DNA from 2 places in the Flavobacterium sp. 90 genome. Region 2 is predicted to be linked to the other one. Evidence: riboswitches for the same ligand, from Rfam matches in the RefSeq annotation. Region 2 holds a riboswitch; the other holds the start of a gene.
The links. A riboswitch is a leader RNA that binds a small molecule or an ion and turns the genes downstream of it on or off. The one in region 2 is predicted to bind cobalamin.
Positions count from the first base shown of each region.

Region 1: it holds a riboswitch for cobalamin, as region 2 does, so the genes downstream of both, C8C83_RS13980 (TonB-dependent receptor) here and C8C83_RS24590 (TonB-dependent receptor) in region 2, are expected to answer to the same signal.

Region 1 is NZ_SMGE01000001.1:3,348,864-3,357,065, forward strand. It holds gene C8C83_RS13955 (hypothetical protein) at 1-7, opposite strand, end outside; gene C8C83_RS13960 (TolC family protein) at 274-1,656, shown strand; gene C8C83_RS13965 (biotin/lipoyl-binding protein) at 1,670-2,623, shown strand; gene C8C83_RS13970 (ABC transporter permease) at 2,626-3,783, shown strand; gene C8C83_RS13975 (hypothetical protein) at 3,901-4,944, opposite strand; gene C8C83_RS13980 (TonB-dependent receptor) at 4,949-6,802, opposite strand; cobalamin riboswitch at 6,829-7,029, opposite strand; gene cobC (alpha-ribazole phosphatase) at 7,097-7,633, opposite strand; gene C8C83_RS13990 (adenosylcobinamide-GDP ribazoletransferase) at 7,618-8,202, opposite strand, start outside.
Region 2 is NZ_SMGE01000001.1:6,041,866-6,050,067, reverse strand. It holds gene C8C83_RS24600 (T9SS type A sorting domain-containing protein) at 1-577, opposite strand, end outside; gene C8C83_RS24595 (DUF5808 domain-containing protein) at 1,183-1,401, opposite strand; cobalamin riboswitch at 1,940-2,176, shown strand; gene C8C83_RS24590 (TonB-dependent receptor) at 2,331-4,328, shown strand; gene C8C83_RS24585 (YncE family protein) at 4,361-5,521, shown strand; gene C8C83_RS24580 (PKD-like domain-containing protein) at 5,545-6,681, shown strand; gene C8C83_RS24575 (hypothetical protein) at 6,777-7,370, opposite strand; gene C8C83_RS24570 (OsmC family protein) at 7,956-8,202, shown strand, end outside.

The sequences.
Region 1 (8,202 bases), 2.7 Mb from region 2:
TTTTCATACAAATATTTTGTTAATTCAGAATTATAGTTACTAAGGTATGAAAAAACAGACAAAGTTCAACAGTGCGTCATAACTTTCTGTTTTACAACTATAAAATATTAAAAAAGTTTTAAACCTTCTCTATGTTTTCCTTGCTGACAAGGTGATATTGTAAGACTTATATTCTTAACTTTGTAATTAAACGTTATTTACGTCTGTTTTTCCTTTTAGGATATCCTACAAATTTTGTTTCAGAATTTATCAAATAATAGATACAGAATTGCAATGAAAAAACATTTATCTTTTTTACTTTTCTTCTTTTATCTAACTTATGGATATGGTCAAATTGAGGTTTCTTCAAGCTTAGAAGATGCAATTCAGAAGGCGATCGAGAAAAGTACTTCGCTGAAAAACAAAGATCTGGATATTGAAAAATTAAATCTTCAGGAAAAAGGAGTCTGGAACAAATACATTCCAACGGTTGAAGCGAGTGCATTGTATTCTTATTTTGACAATAAACTAACTGTTGATCTTCCTACGGCTACAATACCAATTGTAAATTATCCTTTGTTTGATGGAAAAACAGCTTTTAAAAACTACGGAAATATTTTTAACGGAAGTGTAATGGCAAAAACCGTATTGTTTAGCGGAATGCAAATTCCAAACGGAGCAAAAGCTATTGCAGAAAAAACGAAAGGAACTGTATTTTTAAAAGAGTCAGAAAAAGATCAAATCATAAAAGATGTGATAAACACTTTTGATCAATTAGAATTATTGAAAGAGATTGACAAATTAATACAGGAAAGTGAAAAGCGATTAGATACAGAAACGAAACGTGTAACAAAAGCAATTGAACAGGGACTTGCAATACCATACGATCGGGATAAAATTAAACTGGCATCGCTGGAACTGGCTTCAAAAAAAATTGAACTGGACGGAAAACGAAAATTAGTCTATAAAAAAATTCAATACCTAACAGGTTATTCTATTGATGAGATTGAGAATGTTCATTATGAATTGGCTCCATATATTATAGCTGATGAGAAATTAAGCACTGAAAATAAACAGGAAATAAAAGCACTCGAATCGTTTAAAACTGCGTATGAATATTTATTAAAAAAAGAAAAAGGAACTTATTTGCCTACTTTGGGTGCTTTTGGTGGAGTTTCGTACTCGAGTTTATTCAATGCAAGAGCTACAACTCCCATTATTACCGGAATAAATCAAGCATTATATTTAGGTTTAAACGAATTAACTATAAGCAATAACTGGATGGTTGGAGCTGCCATGAAATGGGAAGTTTTCTCAGGTTTTGAAAGAAAACATAAAGTACATGAAGCCAAAATAAATATTGAGCAAGTACAGAACCAAATTGACGATACGAAAGAAAAACTGGAATTACTTCTTGAAAAAAACTTAGTTGATTACAGTGTTCTAACACAAAAAATTGATATCACACAACAACAAGAAAAAGTCGCAGGCAATAATTTAAATCTGGCGATAAAACAATATAAGGAAGGTCTTATCAATATATCTGAACGCCTTGAGGCCGAAAATGATTCGTATAAAGCATCAGTAAACAAAACCACGACTTTGATCGATCAGCGACTGGCAGCTATTGAAACTATAATTGCTACTGGCGATTTATCAAAAAAAATATCCAAATAAAAAGTTCTATTTTATGAAAAAAGCAATCCTTATAATTCCCTTAATTCTACTTTATGTAAGCTGTCAAAAAGCGCAGAAAGAAAATATAATTCAAGGAAAAATAGAAAAAGAACAAATTGCAGTTGTGAGCAAGATTCCCGGCAAGATTTTAAAAATCTTTGTTAAGGAAGGTGATATTGTTCGGAAAGGAGATACGCTTGCAATTCTTGATATTCCTGAAGTTGATGCTAAAAAAAGTCAGGCCGAAGGTGCCGTTACTTCCGCAAAAGCGCAATATAAAATGGCTGTAAAAGGAGCAACTGAAAACCAAATCAAACAGCTTGAAGCAAAAAAAATGGGATTAAAAGAACAATATGAATTTGCTCAGAAATCTATTAAGCGATTGACTAATATGCTAAAAGATTCTTTGATCTCACAACAAACTTACGATGAAACATTTGCTAAATACCAAGGAGCTCAGGCGCAATATAATGCTGTTATTGCCGAATTAGACGATGCTAAAAAAGGCGCGCGTATCGAACAGCAAACAATGGCTTTAGGACAGCAAGACAGAGCTCTTGGGGCATTGCAGGAAGTAGAAACCGCCGATAAAGAACGCTACATTTTTGCGCCACAAGATATGAGCATAGAAACGATAACGCTAAATCTTGGTGAACTTGCCTTGCCGGGTTATACTTTATTTAATGGTTATATTGCCAACAGCGCATACTTTCGATTTACGATACCAGAAAATCAATTAGCAAAATTTAAAAAAGATCAGGAAATAAATGTTCATATTCCATATTTGAAAAAAGATGTAAAAGGAAAAATATCAACTATAAAGCAACTGGGAGCTTATGGAAATATCGCAACGGCTTATCCGGATTACGAAATGCAGGAAAGTTTATTCGAAATAAAAATAACGCCTGCGAATAATGACGAAACAAAAGATCTTATTACGAAAACAACGGTTACTTTATCTCTCTGATTATGCAAAACTTCTTTTCATTGCTTAAACGGGAATTCCGATTATTTTGGAGTAATAAAGTACTTCGATTGCTTTTTATTGGAGCGCCAATTCTTTATGGCGTTTTGTTGGGATATGTTTACGGAAAGGGCAAAGTAACTGATTTGCCAATTTTAGTTGTGGATCAGGACAGATCTGAATTAAGTTCAAAAGCAATTCAAATGTTTCAGGACAATGAGGTTTTGTCTATCGCTTCGATTTTGTACGATCAAAATAATCTTTCGCAAATTGCCATCCAAAAAGAAGCAACTTGTGTAGTTATTATTCCAAAGGATTTTGAGAAAATGACACTCACAAAAAAATATCCCGAAATTACAACGATCGTAAATACCTCTAATGTTTTAACGGCAAATTATGCTTCGACGGCGATACAAATTTGCCTTGGAACATTAAAAGCAGGCGTTCAAATTGAAACATTAAGAAAACAAGGCGTTCCTGAGAATTTACTTGCTTCACAATATGAACCTTTCAAAACAACTTTTATAAAAAAATACAATCGAAGCACTAATTATATGTACTTTCTATGGCCGGGAGTTCTTGCGACAGTTTTGCAGCAAGTTTTACTTTTAGGATTAGCACTTTCTTTTGCTTCTGAATTTGAAAACGGAACTTTTAAAGATTTAGTCAAAAAATGTCCTTCGGTTTTAAAGCTTTTAGCGGTAAAAATTATTCCTTATATGATTATGAGTTTCGGAATTTGGCTTATTTATTGGCTTTTTACTTTATGGTTTAGATTGCCTTTTTACGAAAACTTACTTCCGCTTACTTTTATTGCAGGGATATTTGTACTCTCGGTTTCTTTTATAGGGATTCTGGTGAGTATTTTGGTTCCAAGCCAATTAAAAGCGACAGAAATTTTAATGGTTATAGCAACTCCCAGTTTTATTCTAAGTGGTTTTACATGGCCATTAAGTCAAATGCCACAAGCAGTTCAGGCAATTGCCAATGTAATTCCGCTGACACATTTTTTGAAAGCTTTTAGAATATTAATTATCGAAAACGGAACTTTTTCACAAACCACAAAACCTATTTGGAATATGATAATTATAGGTTTGGTTTGTTTTATTTTGGCTTTTATTACTTTATACTTCAAAAAGAAAAGTGTTCTTAAAGAAGCGTAATTCCATAAAATAGGTTGATTTTATATCAACTTATTTCAGAACTAGACATAAAAAAAAAGGCTTTCAGAAATGAAAGCCCTTTTTTGGTAAAAATCCAAAAACTAATTCTAAAAAATATTAATCGTTAAAGTAAAAACCATTACTTCCTATACCGGTAGCTATTTCTTTTTGTAATGCACCAGTTAAATTATAAACGTAAGCTGTACCATCTGCCTTAAAGTTTCCTTGTGCAACATAAATACGATTGTTTTTAACTGCAAATCCATATATATTAGTTGCTGCAGAAGTTAAAAGTGGTGTTGTTGATGGAGCCGTAGCATTAGTATTTATTACATAAACAGCACTTCCTACTGTATAGTAAATTTTACTGTCATTAACATCCATAAATCCTGCTTCTTTTAAGCTTTCAGGAAAAGCAAATTCAGTAAATGTTTTGTCTGTTATTTTTACTTTTACAAGTCCGCTGCTATTTCCATAACCACCTTTTAAGATGTAAAGAATTCCGTTTTCTTCTTCAATACAATCACCGGTTTTACCAATTTGTACAGGAGTATCCAGTTTTTTTGTCGCAATATCAACAATCGATAATTTATCACTGTAAGAATCTGTGATATATAATTTTCCATCTTTCAAAACCACTCTGTTAGCAGTTGTGTTCAAGTCAATTTTTGACTCATAAGTATTAGTTGCAAGGTTAATTATGGCAACATAATCATCTGTATCTCCTGTTGCAGCATTTTCGTATGAATACGTATTTGCATTTGTAACATACGCTTTACCATCTTTTACAACTCCGTATCTTGGGTTTTTTAAGCCAGTTTCGATCTTAGTAATTAATTTAAAAGTGTAACGATTAACTACTGTAATATTGTTGGCTCCACCTGAAATAATATAAGCGTTGTCACCACTAAAAAATATATTTTGAACAAATTTTCCAAGCACATCAGTTCCATTTGCAGCAGCATAAATATCTTTGGTAGAAGAAGTTAAATCATCACTTGAGAATGAAACAGTACCTTTTGTAGTTCCTTCATTTAAGATAAAAAAACCATTGTCATAAACTCCTTTTGGAGTGTCATCATTATTATTGTTATCATCGTTTGAACACGAAACAAATAGCGAAACGCTAAGTGCTACTAAAAATAATTTACTAAACTTCATTATATTAAAATTTTAGGGTTAGGTACATATTAAAATTGCGACCTGGCTGAGGTCTGTATTCCAAACTTTCATATTCTTTATTGAAAAGATTTAATACTTGAAAACCAAGTTTGAAAGTGTCCAGAAATTTAAAATCATAGTCAATTCCGATATTCGAAACATTATAATCATTTATTATATCCTTCGGGTCATTGTTTTCTGTTGTATAAACAAAACCATTAAACATAAATTGATAATAAGCTGAAATTCTATTTCTGGAATAAGAAACAGATCCAGTTACTTTATTTAACGGAGTATAGAAAAGCTGTTTTTTGGTTTCATCATTTTTTGAAGCCGTGTAAGCATAAGTTGCATTTGCAGCGAAGATATTTTTACCAAATTGTTTTTTCCAGCTTAATAATGTTTCAGCACCATAACTATTTACTTTATCTGTATTTTGTGGAGACCAAATGCCGTTGCTTCCCGGAATCCATTGCAATAAATCTTTTATTTTCATGTAATAAAAGGTTTGAGTCAATGATATATTTTTGAAAGTGAAAACATTTCCAATTTCTGCCTGATAAGAACTTTCAGGTTTCAAATTCGGATTTCCTCCTTGTTCCCAGTACAAATCATTAAAAGTTGGGATTCTAAAATTTCGTGATAAATTCAATTTCAAATTATACAATTTGCTAAATTGATACGAAGATCCTAAAGAGAATAGAAGAGGAGATTGATAATTGTCTGTAAACTCTTTTCTGATTCCGAATTCATTTTTCCAATCCGTCGAAATATCTTGTTTTACCAATAAAGCAGCCGAACTAATTTCTCTAACGTGATCTCCAAAACCAGTTCCGTAACCTTTAGTTCTGTTGTAATCCAGAACTCCGTTTATTTGTGTTGATTTCGAAATTTTATAACCTAAATCTGCTTTCGTGATAAAGCTTTCTGTTTTTCCGTAAGTGAAAAAATTAACCGCATTATCTGGATAATATTGATAGTTTTCGAAAATATATGCCGCTTTCAGATTAGTGGTAAATTTGCCATAATCACCGTCATATTCTAATAAGTTTCGGTTAAAACCATTTACATATCTGGTTTTAGTTTCCGTTTCAGATACTAAGGAAGTGTTTCTGTCGGTATTTGAAGTTTGAGAGTATAATTTCAAACTATTTTTTGCGTCAAATTTGTAACCAACATTCGCGCTCATAGTTATTACATCATATTGACCATTTTGGTTCCAGCGTTGTTCGCCTTTCCAGTTGTGTTTATTGATGTATTTGTAATCATTTGTCGAACTATTTTTAGAAAAGCCAATTTGTGCGCTCCATTTTTTATTCGAAATATTGGTTTTAAAATTGATTCCAATAGTATTGAAACTTCCGTAATCAAGTTTTAAATTAGTCTCAAACCGATTATAAAATGCCAAATCGTTGTTTAAATGTACGGTTCCTCCAACGGCTCCACTTCCGTAAAGGACACTTCCTCCGCCGGCTTTTATACTTATCGAATTATAATCAGAGCCGGAAATAGTATTAAAATCAGTACTTCCGTTCATTTGAGAATTGATATTAATTCCGTTCCAGATTACCGCCGTTTGTGATGCCGTAGTTCCTCTAAAAGAAACTGTTGAGAGCATTCCACGCCCATATTCTTTAAAATAAATAGTGGAATTAAAGTTTAAAAGATCCGTCAATAAAGCCTCATTTTTATTAATGACAGAATCATTGAGTTTTAAAACGGATTGTGAATTGGAGTATTTTTTAAGATTTGCGTCAGAAACTACAACTTCTTTCAGTTTGGTAATAGAGTCGTTCTGCGCCGAAATAATTTGGCACAACAACAATAAACAAAAAGCAAAACGTTTTTTTAAAGTCATAATTTCTAAACTCTTTTTCCCGAGAGCTCGATATTCGTTACAAAGGCAGGTCTCCTGGCTTGCGTCTTGTTGTTTACCTTCCCATTCGCCGGGGCGAGCAGTGGTTTTGTAGTTACAACAAGCATTCTTTTCAGAACAAAGCTTACAGTTGCGGGTACAGCTCAAGAATTATTACTTGATTCCCTTTTAATGTGTTAATGAACACAACCTTAATTTCGTGCAAATATAAAGTTAAAATTATCGAATTTTCAAATTTGTTTCACTTTTTAAAACAAATTCTAAACAAAACGGCATTTAAAGTACTATTTTTATTACTTCGCCAAAGTCTACTTTATTATTAAAAGCATCTTTTAGAGGTAAAGAAGTTTGATGACATAAAATGCTTCTTATAACGCCGGCATGTGCTACAAGTATAATAGGAATTGTTATTTCTTTTGAAACCAAATCAGCTAAAAAACCTTCAACTCTCTGATGTAATTCAACAAAAGATTCTCCGTTTGAAACCTTAATAGTGACAAAATCTTCCATCCAGGGATTAAGTTCTTCTTGTGGAATATTATTCCAGTTTTTCAATTCCCAATCGCCAAAATTCATTTCCATTAAGCGGTTTTCTTTTTCAAAAGAAATGGTTTTGATGTTTCTCCCGATATATTCAGCCAGAATAACACAACGTTTCAAAGGACTTGAAAAAATAACAGCTTCTGAAGGTAATTGCGAAAGAATATTTTCGAAAACTAAGTCAAAAGGTTCTGCCAGATCAACATCAGATTGTCCGTAGCAAATACCTTTTTCACAAACGGTTTCAGTGTGACGAACTAGATAAATTTCCATACCAATAGAATACTTAAATAATAAACAACTTCACAAACCTGTTGCGTTGCACCAAGGCAATCTCCGGTATAACCGTCAATCCATTTCTGGAAATAACGCGCCAAAAAATAACGCATTATAAAAACCGGAATTATAGCCAAAAGAAATTTATATTGAAAATAAGAGAAAACAAATAGTGGGAGTAATCCGAAGAAAAAGGAACCTGAAATTTCTTTCCAAGTATGTTTTTTAGCAATAGGTTTGCTTTTACTTGAAGCATCATCACGAGAATACTCATGCGTGAAAATAATAGAAATTGCTGCCAAACGACTCAAAGCGTGAGCTGAAATAAATAAAAGAAAAATGAGAAGATAAGAGTTCTCACTGTTGAAAAGCAAAATCGATTCTGAAAGCAATTTAAATTTCAATAAAAAAAGCAAAACTAAGCCAATTGCTCCATAAGCACCAATGGCGCTATCTTTCATAATCATTAGGATTTTTTCTTTGGTCCAGCCTCCGCCAAAACCATCGCAAACATCAGCAAATCCGTCTTCGTGAAAAGCTCCGGTTGTCAATATCGAAGCAATAAT
Region 2 (8,202 bases):
ACGCATAAGCAGATGCATTAGTAATTACTGTTGCGCCATTGAATTTTACGTTATAAGTCTTGTTGGTTAAATTGTAAACCACACTGTTATTGGTTCCAAAATTCACTGTTTGAGTCGTTGATGCCGCCATTGGAGTCAAAACAAACTTGTCTAAATTTGGCGCCCAGGAATTCGTGTTATCCCAAAGCAGAGTAGTGGTTCCGCTGTTTAAATAGACACTGATGTTTTTTGAGGCTGCAGTACTCCAGCCTCCGCTAGGATCACACGGAATCGATATGGCTGTTGCGGAACCTGCCGTTAAACGAATGGTTCTGGGATCGCCCGTACAATAAAACAATTGCAGATTGTACCAGCCAGTTGTCGTTACAGAAACGTTGACAGAAACACTGCTATCACCTCCTAAATTCCCAACTATTTTGTTGGAACAAGCATCGCAGTTTTGAATGTTGGCGCTATTGGTGCGCGTTCCATTCTCGAATTCATAGGTTTGTGCAAAACTGCATAAAGCAAATAATAATAGTATGACGGTAAGAAATCCTTTAACCGAAAATTTTTCTCTTGTAATTTTTTCTTGCATAATAATTTATTTTAAATAGTTAAGATGCAGTACTATACTATACTGTGCTACAATGATAAGAAAAATATTAATATGATGTATATAATGTTAAAAAATAAATGATTTACTTATTTTTTAATGAGTTAATTATGGTATGTGTTTATGTGTTATTGATAATGTTTGAGGAAGTCCATTTTATTAATGTTTAAAAAACGAAGACAATTAAATACATAATTATACATAATAATCACGGAGTGAAAGCCAGCAATTGATGTTGTTAGCAAAAAAATATTTGTAGAAATCAAGAGTTGAAAGTCTGCAACTTGTACCGTTAGGTACAAAATGTTGGTAGAAAACATCAATTGGAATTGATTTAGCGTGCCGTAGGTATGCAATGATTAGCGTTTCGTTGCGTACCTACGGCACGCCAATGTATTTATAATCTAATTTCTACCAATATTTTGTACCTAACGGCACATTTCAATTCTTGATTGGTATGATATTTTAAATTATGTAATTGACTTAATTTGTATTTGATAGAGAAGCATTATTATGCTTTTTTCACAAAAAGTAATGTAAAAAAATCCAATATTGAAGAGGTATGTATTTCTTGTAAAAGTTATATTTTATACTTTAGAAAATATAAAAAACATTGGAATTAAAAGTAAAATTATAAACACAAGAAATAGAATTACGGAGCGAGGATTTGCGAAATTTATTGTAAATCCTGCTTGTCCATTTCTTTTAGGTGGAAATAAATCTTTGTCATTTTTGTTATAATAGAAAAATCCCCATTTCCAGTTTTTAGAATCTGAAAGATTGCTGTTTTCTCTGTTATTTTCCATTTCTTTTATTAATTTTTAGAATTATAAAGTTACTCTTAATTTTTTTAAGTGTTGGATATTAGTTTAAAAGAAAGCTAATTAAAATTAATATTATAAAGAGACTACAATATTGTCATTTTTGATTTCTATGATAAAAGTATTTTTTTTTCAGGAGCTGATCCCGCTATTCGTTAAGCTTTTTTAAAAATATAATTAATCTCGCAAAGGCGCAAAGACACAAAGTTTTTGTCATTTCGACAGAGGAGAAATCACACTAGAAAATCCGCAATCAAAATCGCCAATCTTTGTCGAGTTCCGTGTGTGATTTCTCCTCTGTCGAAATGACAAGATTGGGGTTAAGCTACGTCTTAAGGAGAGATTTCTTCAACATAATATTATAATTATTCCCGAAGCTTAATGATATTTAACTTCGGGATTTTGTATTAAATTAATTATTTCTAATAAAAACAATTGTAATTAAAAACATCTGTTTTATAGTTATATACCCTTCTGTTTTCTGTTTTTTATCAGAAAATAGGTATTAACTGGTGTGTTTATGTATCTTTGCGCTCGCAATGGTTTAGCTATTCTTTTCGAGTTTAGCTGACGAAGAGGGAATCAGGTGCAAATCCTGAACAAGCCCGTTACTGTAAATTCCATGCAACATTTTGACTGATCTAATCGCTTTTTTAAGCCTTTGAAATCGAATCTTTTGCCACTGCATTTTTTCTAAATGTGGGAAGGCTGATCAAAATGGGAATAAGTCAGGAGACCTGCCAATGCGTATAATTTCAAGCTCTCGCGGACCAGAGTTTTGAGACAAACACAAATATCAAACTAACATTTGATTTCGATTTTACCGTTAACAACTATTTAGTTAAATAGAGTATTTTTTTATGCACTTATGTGAACATAGGCGTTTTCGCCTAATACATAGTGGATTTTTTGTATTGGCATGGATTTTATTTTTGAATCCGATGTATGCACAGGATAATCCGCTGAAAAATAATAAGGAATCAGATTCTTTAAAGAAACATCAATTGAATGAGGTTATTGTAACCACAAGCAAGCGTGAGTTTAAGGTCGAATCTCCTATGCCTGTACAGATATTGTCAGGAAAACAGCTCGAAAAATTAAATAGTCTTTCTGTTGCAGATGCTGTGCGTTATTTTTCTGGAGTGCAATTGAAAGATTATGGCGGAATTGGCGGTTTGAAAACTATCAATGTCCGAAGTTTAGGAAGCGCTCATACGGCGGTTTTTTATGATGGAATGACCGTTGGAAATGCTCAAAACGGACAAGTAGATCTTGGGAAATATTCGCTGGATAATATCGAAGCCATTGAATTGTATAACGGACAGAAATCGACTATTTTTCAGCCAGCAAGAGGTTTTTTCGCTTCGAATACACTTTTCTTAAAGACAAAAATTCCCGATTTCTCCTCCGGAAAAAATACAAAAATAAGAGTTGGCGTAAAAACAGGTTCCTTCGGACTTTTTAATCCTTCTTTTCTATATCAGCAAAAATTATCTTCCAGATTCTCTCTTACAGCAAGTACTGAATGGCTTAAAGCCGATGGAAAATATAGGTACAGATACCAAAAAACAAATGGTTATGATACAACGGCAGTTCGTCAAAATGGAGATATTACAGCGTTAAGAAGCGAATTGACATTTCAGGGAAAACTTGGAAACACTGGTCAAACCTCGTTAAAAGCGTATTATTATGATTCTGAACGCGGACTTCCGGGAGCAATTTTAGCCAATAAATATGAATATGTGCAGCGACAATGGGACAGAAACTTTTTTGTTCACGGCTCTTATCAAAATTCTTTTTCTAAGAAATACGAATTATTGGCGAATATAAAATTCAGCAGAGATTATAATCGGTACATTGATCCGGATTATAAAACACTTCAGGGAGCGCTGGATAATAAATATTATCAAAATGAATTTTATGCTTCTGTTGTAAACCAATACACGATTAAAGAATGGTGGAAAGTTTCTTTGGCAACAGATTTTTCGATCAATACACTTACTGCTAATTTATACCGATTTCCATATCCAACCCGATATTCTTATTTGGCCGCATTATCTACAGAAATGCATTGGTCAAGACTTGATATTCAGGCAAATTTATTAGGTGCTTACGTTGACGAACAAGTAAAATATTATCAGCAAGGAGACAGTCAGCATGTTTTTTGTCCGGTTGTATCGGCTTCTTATCAGCCTTTCGATAGTAAAAATTTCAGAGTCAGAGCATTTTATAAAGAATCTTTCAGAATGCCAACTTTCAATGATTTGTATTATACTTTTATCGGAAACAGCTCTTTAAAGCCTGAATTTACTACACAATACGATTTTGGTTCAACTTATATAATCGAACCAAAAAAGTTTCTGCAATCAGCGTCTTTTCAGGCTGATGTATATTATAATCACGTAAAAGATAAAATTGTTGCGATGCCTTCTGCAAATTTATTTCGCTGGACGATGATGAATCTTGGCGAAGTTGATATTACAGGTTTTGAATTAAATACCAACTTCGTATTTCGTTTTCCGGAAGATATATTTTTGGATTTAGGTTTAAGTTATACCTATCAAAAAGCAATCGATGTTACGCCACAAGGCACGACTTATGGAGATCAGATTCCGTATACGCCAATGAACAGCGGAACGGCAACTTCGTCTATAAGCTGTAAAAACTGGCAGTTGAACTACAGCTTTATTTATACCGGAGAACGATACAGTCAGAAAGCCAATATTCCTGTAAATTATGTAAAGCCTTGGTATACCAGCGATGTGGCTTTGATTTGGGATGGGAAATTCTTAAAACTTCCAACGAAAATAGGAGCGGAGGTTAACAATCTTTTCAATCAATATTATGATGTGGTTTTAAATTTTCCGATGCCCGGAAGAAATTATCGCCTGAGTCTGTCCGTAAATTTTTAATGTAAAAGATACTAATAATTAAATTTTCTATTATGAAAACAAACTTCAAGTTTTTGATCGTATTGGTTTTAATAACCTTGAGTTTTCAGGCGTGTCAGAAAGATGATCCTATTATCCCTGAAGAAGTTGTCGTATTGCCTCCGGAAACGGTTACAACAGTCGACGGATTTTATCTTCTTAACGAAGGAAATATGAATATGAACAAATCGTCATTAGACTATTATGACTATCAATCCGGGACTTACAGACGAAATGTTTACGGTCAGGCAAATCCCGAAGCGACTTTAGGTTTGGGAGATGTGGGAAATGATATTGGTATCTACGGATCAAAAGTTTATGCAGTAATCAATAACTCAAATAAGATCGAAGTTATGGATGCTTCAACGACGAAACGTCTTAAAGTTATTGATATAAAAAACTGTCGTTACGTGACTTTCGCAAACGGAAAAGCTTATGCAAGCGCTTATGATGGCGAAGTACAATTGGGAGAAAATTCTCCAAATGGTTTTGTTGCCGAAATCGATACTACATCACTTAAGATTACAAGAACTGTAAAAGTAGGACGTCAGCCTGAAGAAATGGCAATTGTAGGCGACAAATTGTATATCGCAAATTCCGGAGGATATAGTCCGCCAAATTACGAAAGAACAGTTTCTGTAATAGACTTAAAAACCTTTACAAAAATCAAAGATATTGATGTTGCAATAAACCTTCACAGACTTAAAGCAGATGCAGATGGCGATATTTATGTAAGTTCTCGCGGCGATTATTATAGTATTCCGTCTAAACTTTTTGTCATTGATACCAAAACAGATAAAGTCAAGAAAACCTTTGATATCGCTTGTGCCAATCTTTCTATTGTGGGCGATAAAGGTTATATAATTGGATCTGAGTTTAGTTATGTCACTTTCAAATGGAAAATAAATTACTCAATGATCGATGTAAAAAAAGAGACTTTGCTTGAAGGAAGTTTTTTACCGAAAGCCGTTAGCGATCAAATAAAAACACCTTACGGACTTGCTGTTGATCCTTTCTCGCTAAATGTTTACATAACAGATGCCGGTGATTATGTGTCACCCGGAAAACTGTATTGTATCGATAAAAACGGAGAAAATAAGTTTACTGTAATTACAGGAGATATTCCGGCTCACTTTGCCTTTAAACTAAAGAAAACTATCAAAAACAATAAATAACCTTTAAAATTAAAAAAAGAAAAATGAAGAAGATTTTATTTACCTTGTCAATTGTCCTGTTCCTGGCGGGATGTTCTAAAGATGATGATGCTGTACAGAATCCTCCAAAAATTGAAATTACTATTCCTGCAAATGGTTTCGTTGCAGATAAAATGCAATGGTTCAGTGTTAAACCTCAAGTGGGAAGTGAGATCGAGAATACCTATAAATGGTTCGTAAATAACAAGGAAGTTTCAACAACTGCTGATTTATCTTATGTATTTGCAACAGCTGGAACTTATAATATTGAATTTAAAGCTAAAAATGGAGTAGGCGAAAGTTCGAAATCATTTACGGTTACAGTAAACGATAAGGCGTATTTAAACAGAATCAAAAATGTGTTCGATTTCTTTCCTGCGCCGGGACAATTTACAAATGGTTTACCGCAATATGAAGCGGGAGATACAGATGAAACCATGCGAGCAAAAGCTGAAAAAGCAATCACGACTGATAATAGTATGATTAGCCTTGGAGGATTTGGAGGTTATGTAACGTTCGGTTTTGATCATACCGTTATTAATAAAGAAGGAAGTGATTTTATTGTACTTGGAAATGCATTTTCGAATTGGGCTGAACCTGGAATTATAATGGTTTCTATCGATGCTAACGGAAATGGAAAACCGGACGATGAATGGTTCGAAATTGCCGGTTCTGAGCATAACAAAGCAACTACAATTAAAAATTACGAGCTAACGTATTACAAACCAGCTACAGAACCGGAAGATCCAAGTGAGCCAAATTATATTCGCTGGACGGATAATCAGGGAAAAACAGGTTATGTTTCTAAAAATCCTTTTCACAGTCAGCCTTTTTATCCATCTTGGAAAGGAAATACGATTACTTTTAAAGGAACATTTTTGCAATCTAATGCATTCGATCAATCAGGAACAGGAAGTTATTGGGTTTGTCCGGCATACGATTGGGGTTACGCAGACAACTGGTCTAATGCTGATGACAAAGCGCAAATTAATATCGATTGGGCTGTAAACTCAAAAGGAGAATCGGTAAAACTAAAAGGAATTGACTTTGTAAAAGTTTATAATTCGAATCGTGCAGAAGCGGGTTGGTTAGGAGAAGTTTCTACAGAAGTTGCAGGATTTAAAGATTTGAATTTACCGTAAATTATTATTCAGAATCTTATAGATTCAATTAAAAAGTAAACCCGACAAGTTTTTGAAAGCTTGTCGGGTTTGTTTTTCTAGATTGCAGAACAAATTTATTCTTTATACAATATAATAGTTGCCTTGTAACCAGTTCCAACATTCCATTGGCTGGCTTTGATTACTTCGCCTTTTTCATCATAAACCTGAAATTCGGCTGTATTTGGTGATGCAGAACCTTCGTTTAAAGCTTCAAAATCAATTTTGTTGATTCCTTTTACCAGCGTTATTTTGAAACCCTGAAATTCTCCATTTAGACTTACTTCTTTTTCAATCACTTTATCATTCAGATAAACTCTGATTTTGTCTCCATCTACAAAAGCAGCATCACGATATCGAACTGACGAAACGGTTGTATTGGTCACATAACCGCCTAAATATTCATTTCTTCTATAGAAAATTCCTTCAACATTAGCTTCTTTTTTATAGAGACTATTATTTTTATAAAGGTCATCCGGATTGATTTTTAAAACCGTTGGATCTTTTACCGGCGGCGTATCTGTCTTTGGAGGTATTTCTGTTGGCGGTAGATTTTCTTTTATTTCAGAATTGTTGGCCGGAATTGGTTTGTATTTACCATTCACTTCTTTTTGAGCATATCCTTGTAGACAAATCCCGGTTATTATAATTATAAACATTATTTTTTTCATACTTCCTTGTAATTTATTTAAAGCATTAAAAACGTATTAATGCCTATGTAGATAACATTTATTAATGGATGTTTATTGCATTCGGCGAGAATTAATTGTCTTCTAAATTAGACTTTCTGCCAAGAGAATACGATCTGAACTTATATTCTAAAGTTAGTAAATTTTTGAATACGAATGCTTTATAAGTAGAAGTCTGTTTGAAGTTGTATTTAAAGAAAATTCACTTTAGGGTTTATTTTGTTTATGACGAGATATCAATATTCCTTAGAATGTTATAGCGAAATACGGCAAGTTTCTAGATCAGATTTTAGTTTCAATATCCATTTTATAAGGAGATTTTGATCATGGCACATATGTTGGCTAAAATAATTAGAAAGTAAGCGTTTAAATCTTTAAAAGCAATAGTAAGCTCGGCGCCATAAAAGATAGACCGTTACTAAAATTAAAAATCCAATATTATAAATTTTATTTATAAGACTACAAAATTATCAATTTGATTAATGAGGATAACCGCTATACATTTGTCTCATCAAATCAGAACAATTATTTGAAAATCAAAAATTTATAACATTAAAAACTTTAGTCATGAAATTTACAAGAAACGCAAACGCAAACTGGAAAGGTACAGGAATGGAAGGAAACGGAACCATTACAACTCAAAGTACAACATTAAACAACGCACAACTGTCTTTTAAAACTCGTTTTGCAGAAGGAGTAGGAACAAATCCTGAAGAATTGATCGCCGCGGCACATGCAGGATGTTTTACAATGCAATTGAGCTTTTTATTATCAGAAACTGGTTTTGTGCCAGAAGACCTTAACACAGTTGCAA